DNA from 2 places in the Trichocoleus sp. DQ-A3 genome. Region 1 is predicted to be linked to the other one. Evidence: riboswitches for the same ligand, from Rfam matches in the RefSeq annotation. Region 1 holds a riboswitch; the other holds the start of a gene.
What was found. Region 1 has a riboswitch for cobalamin ahead of NDI44_RS13155 (sirohydrochlorin chelatase). Riboswitches for the same ligand answer to the same signal wherever they lie in the genome.
Positions count from the first base shown of each region.

Region 2: linked by a shared signal. The riboswitch ahead of NDI44_RS07835 (HupE/UreJ family protein) and the one ahead of NDI44_RS13155 (sirohydrochlorin chelatase) in region 1 are both predicted to bind cobalamin.

Region 1 is NZ_JAMPKC010000006.1:265,305-267,508, reverse strand. Features, by position in the region: gene NDI44_RS13160 (hypothetical protein) at 94-810, shown strand; cobalamin riboswitch at 1,108-1,243, shown strand; gene NDI44_RS13155 (sirohydrochlorin chelatase) at 1,286-2,204, shown strand, end outside.
Region 2 is NZ_JAMPKC010000003.1:319,451-321,654, forward strand. Features, by position in the region: gene NDI44_RS07825 (ABC transporter ATP-binding protein) at 1-977, shown strand, start outside; gene NDI44_RS07830 (hypothetical protein) at 990-1,115, opposite strand; cobalamin riboswitch at 1,211-1,361, shown strand; gene NDI44_RS07835 (HupE/UreJ family protein) at 1,383-2,045, shown strand; gene NDI44_RS07840 (M56 family metallopeptidase) at 2,143-2,204, opposite strand, start outside.

The DNA of each region.
Region 1 (2,204 bases):
ATTCACAATTTTATTAATTTGACTTTATTATAACTTTATTTAAATAAACGTATTCTGGTTTTAGTGAGCAAAGCATCTACAAAATAACAAGTTATGAAAAAGCTTTTGATGTTGGTAGCGATCGCGCTGTTTGTTCCATTCTTTGCCCAGCGCTCCGAAGCCACCACGATGCTTAAGGTGTCGCAAGAATCTAAACCGGGTTTGGGTGACTTTGATAGTAATATTTTGGGGTTTGTTGAAGCTTTTAGCACAAATAAAACAGCAGCCAATTACTACCAGTATAGCAAAGGTTATAATTCATCCTTTAGTAACCCAGTCCTGAGTTTAACCGCTAAGCAATCTCACCTTTTTTTTGTAGATGCTATTGATGGTCTATCACTGTTCATCGTTCATTCTAAGCCGGGTAATCCAACAGGTGGAGCGGCTAAAATGAGCTTTAACTTGTTGGGAGATACGGCAGAATTAAAAATTGTAGACGATTTAGGTGAGGCAACTGCAAATTCCACTGGCACTGTCTTTACTTCAAATCAGAGCTGGGGGGTTTGTTGCACTGATGGTTTAGCCATTGGTTCGCTTGACAGCAATTGGGAAATGTTGGTGCAATTCACTACGCCGCCTAAAGAGTTGAACAGCTGGCAAGTGTATTCTTCATCAACCTCGTCAAAAATTTCTCTCTCGCTGCAAACAGGGCGTCGAGTAAAGTTAAACGTTGCACCCGTATCTACACCTGAGCCTTCAAGCATGAATTCCTTAGTTTTTGCCGGGTTAGCACTGGCTGTACGTCGTCGCACTCAGGGCGGTATTTTGTAATGGATAATTTGTATTTTTTATCAGACTTCTAGGTATGGGGTTATCTTTATCTTTATACAGTCAGCAATGGTTTGGATTGATAAGGTTCTATAAGCTACAAAAAACGGGAGCATCCCGCTTTTGTAAAAAAGCCACAAACGGTCAATCAATTCTAGAGTTGCTCGATCGATCGCCAAACTTGCGAATGATACTCGATAAAGTGGGGAAAATTTTCCTTCAGTTTTGATGGGGCATCAAAAACTGGCATCTGGAGAGTCTTGGGAATACCCCCTCCCCCTGGATTTTGAGCTGCGACCGGATCGGCTAAGATATCAAGGCACACGTAAAGGGTAACAACGTGGGGAAACGCCGGTGCAAATCCGGGGCTGTGCGGCAGCTGTAAACGAGGTGACTCTCGGAAGCCAGAATGCCTACTTAGTACTACCTTCATACAGTCTAACTTCCTGCCTTGCACGGGAAAGGAGCAATCAAATTGATGCCTAGTATAAATTCAACCGATCTGATGGGACTGCAATCCCCTACTCCCCAGTCGATTCAATTGCCGCCGCTACCTTTGCGTCGTCCGTTGTTGATGGTTGGTCATGGCACCAAAGATGAGGATGGACGGCAGAGTCTTCTAGATTTTGCCGATGCGTATCAAGCGTTAGACCCGTCGCGTCCTGTTTTACCTTGTTTTCTAGAACTCACTACCCCCACGATACAGGAGGGGGTGGATCGCTGTGTAGAAGAGGGTTACACGGAACTCTCTGTATTGCCGATTTTGCTATTTGCAGCTCGACACAATAAGTTTGATGTTACGAATGAGTTAGACCGGGCAAGGGTTAGACATCCCCAGGTGAAGTTTTACTATGGGCGTCATTTTGGGATTACGCCAGGGATTTTGGATTTGTGGCGATCGCGTCTTTCGGAATTAGACCAACCCCAGTACAATCGCTCAGAAACGGTTCTGCTCTTTGTCGGTCGGGGTTCCAGCGATCCTGATGCGAACAGCGATGTTTATAAGCTTGCCCGGATTCTGTGGGAAGGTAGCGGCTACGCCACCGTTGAAACTTGCTTTATCGGCATTACCCATCCTCGCCTAGAAGAAGGGTTCCGCCGTGCTAGACTCTACGAGCCAAAACGCATTATCGTCCTGCCGTACTTCCTATTTACCGGAGTCTTAGTTAAAAAGATTTTCGACATCACGGCGCAACAACAGGAGCAATACCCGGATATTTCCATGACTTGCCTACCAGAAATGGGCATTCACCCTCAGTTGTTGTCTGTATTAAGAGAACGAGAAATTGAGACGCAGTTGGGGCAAGTGCAAATGAATTGCGAAATGTGCAAATTCAGGATAGCAGCCAATAGCAGTAGTAACGGGCACACTCCCGCCCACGATCATTCTCATCATG
Region 2 (2,204 bases), on a different contig from region 1:
TATTGCTATGGGTTGGAGCGCGATCAATTGTGGCGGGTGCGATCACAATTGGCGATTTTCTGGCATTGATTCTCTATACTGAACGATTAGTTTTCCCCACTGCTCTACTGGGTTTTACGATTACTGCCTACCAACGAGGTGAGGTGAGTATCGACCGCATTGAGTCAATTCTGATGGCAGAAGCCAAAATTAAAGATTCTCCGAATGCACTCGCATTACCCGTTGAAAAAGTAAGCGGTAAATTAACAGCCCGTCAACTCAGTTATACGTTTCCGGGAGCCGAAACTCCCGCGCTTAAGAATGTTAGCTTTACGATTGAACCAGGGGAAACCGTGGCGATTGTGGGACCAATTGGCTCCGGAAAATCGACACTTGCCAATGCCTTGCCGCGATTAGTGGATATTCCAAGCGATAGTTTGTTCGTAGATGGCAATGATATTACGCAGATCAAATTGCCCGATTTGCGCGGAGCGATCGCTTATGTCCCGCAAGACAGCTTTCTGTTTAGTACCACCATCAAAAACAACATTCGCTACGGCAATCCTCTGAGCGAACAGACAGAGATTATTAATGCTGCCAAGCAAGCGCAAATTCACCCGGAAATTCTCAATTTTCCCCAGCAATACGAAACCGTTGTGGGTGAGCGCGGCATTACCCTCTCAGGGGGACAGCGACAACGGACGGCTCTCGCCCGTGCTTTACTGATGGATTCCCCGATTCTGATTTTGGATGATGCTCTCTCCAGCGTTGATAATCAAACTGCCACAGCCATTTTGAATAATCTTTCGGAAGGCATCCAGCGCAAAACGGTTATTTTTATCTCTCACCAATTGTCTGCGGCTGCAACTGCCGATCGCATTTTTGTGATGGATCGAGGTCAAATTGTGCAGTCTGGGACTCATGCCGAACTTTTGCAACAACCTGGACTTTACCGTTCACTTTGGAACCAGCACGAGCTAAAGGAAATCCTCAGCTAATTTTAGTGGCACTCAAGCAGCGATCGCTATTTGAGTTTCTTGAGGTAATGCAATTTGATTCGTCGGGTTGGATGGTACTTCGGAAACCCTGGGTGTAAAGAACATTAAAGCCGAACCCAGCAGACAATTAACGCACATTTTTCCGATTCCTCCTCAAATAAAGCGGCTCTTGGAGTCATCTGTTTGAGGTTCATTTTACCCATACTTTTTAAAATGCCAGCACTGAAGTGATATGATTGCCCTACTCAATCGGTTCTGGTGGGGAGCAGCCACCAGAGGTAACGGGGAAAGTTCGGTGTAAAACCGTCGCTGTCCCGCAGCTGTAATGAGATCCGTCGTTTTGGTCTCTCAGCCAGAATACCCGCCGAGAGAAATTGATTTGCGAAATCTGCGAGGTACAGAATTATGTCTAAAGATAGACGCTTTGCTTTCTTAAATCTGATGCAAAGCCGAACAGTAATTGTATTTTTGGTTTTAATTAGCACTTTCCTATGCGCCCAGCGGGCGATCGCTCACCATCCAATGGGTGGCAAGACGCCGTCTAATTTATTTGAAGGGTTCTTTTCAGGACTAGCCCATCCCTTAATTGGACTGGATCATTTTGCGTTTGTGGTGGCGATTGGGCTACTGGCGGTTGGGCAAGTGCGGGGCGCGTTCATCCCAGTCGGGTTTGTATTGGCAGCCTTGGCGGGAACTGGGATTCATTTACTCAATCTAGATTTACCGGCAGATGAGATAGCGATCGCCGGTTCCGTGATTGTCTTTGGGGCGCTGCTGCTAACGCCAAACAAACCAAACTGGATGGTTCTTATAGCGCTGGGAGCGCTTGCTGGTTTATTTCACGGCTATGCTTATGGCGAGGCAATCGTCGGTGCTGGTATGACGCCGCTTGTTGCTTACCTTCTGGGTTTCACTTTCATTCAATATGGCGTTGCCTTGGTTGCCATGCTGCTTGGCAATGCAGTGAGCCGGAAATCTGCCACTCAACCGTTACCCTGGCAGCGATTCGCCGGTTTGGCTATCTGCTCGATTGGAGTGGTTTTCTTGAGTAATTCCGTCCTCGGTTAATGATAATCTCGCGCAAAGGTGCAAAGACGCTAACAAAAACTTTGCGTCTTTGCGCGAAATTTGAAAGGAAATTATCCTGATTGTGCAACACCAAAATTTAAGTGTGAAACGGCACGGTTACTAGCGGCAGAAACCCTAGTAGTATCCAATGCCAAAGCC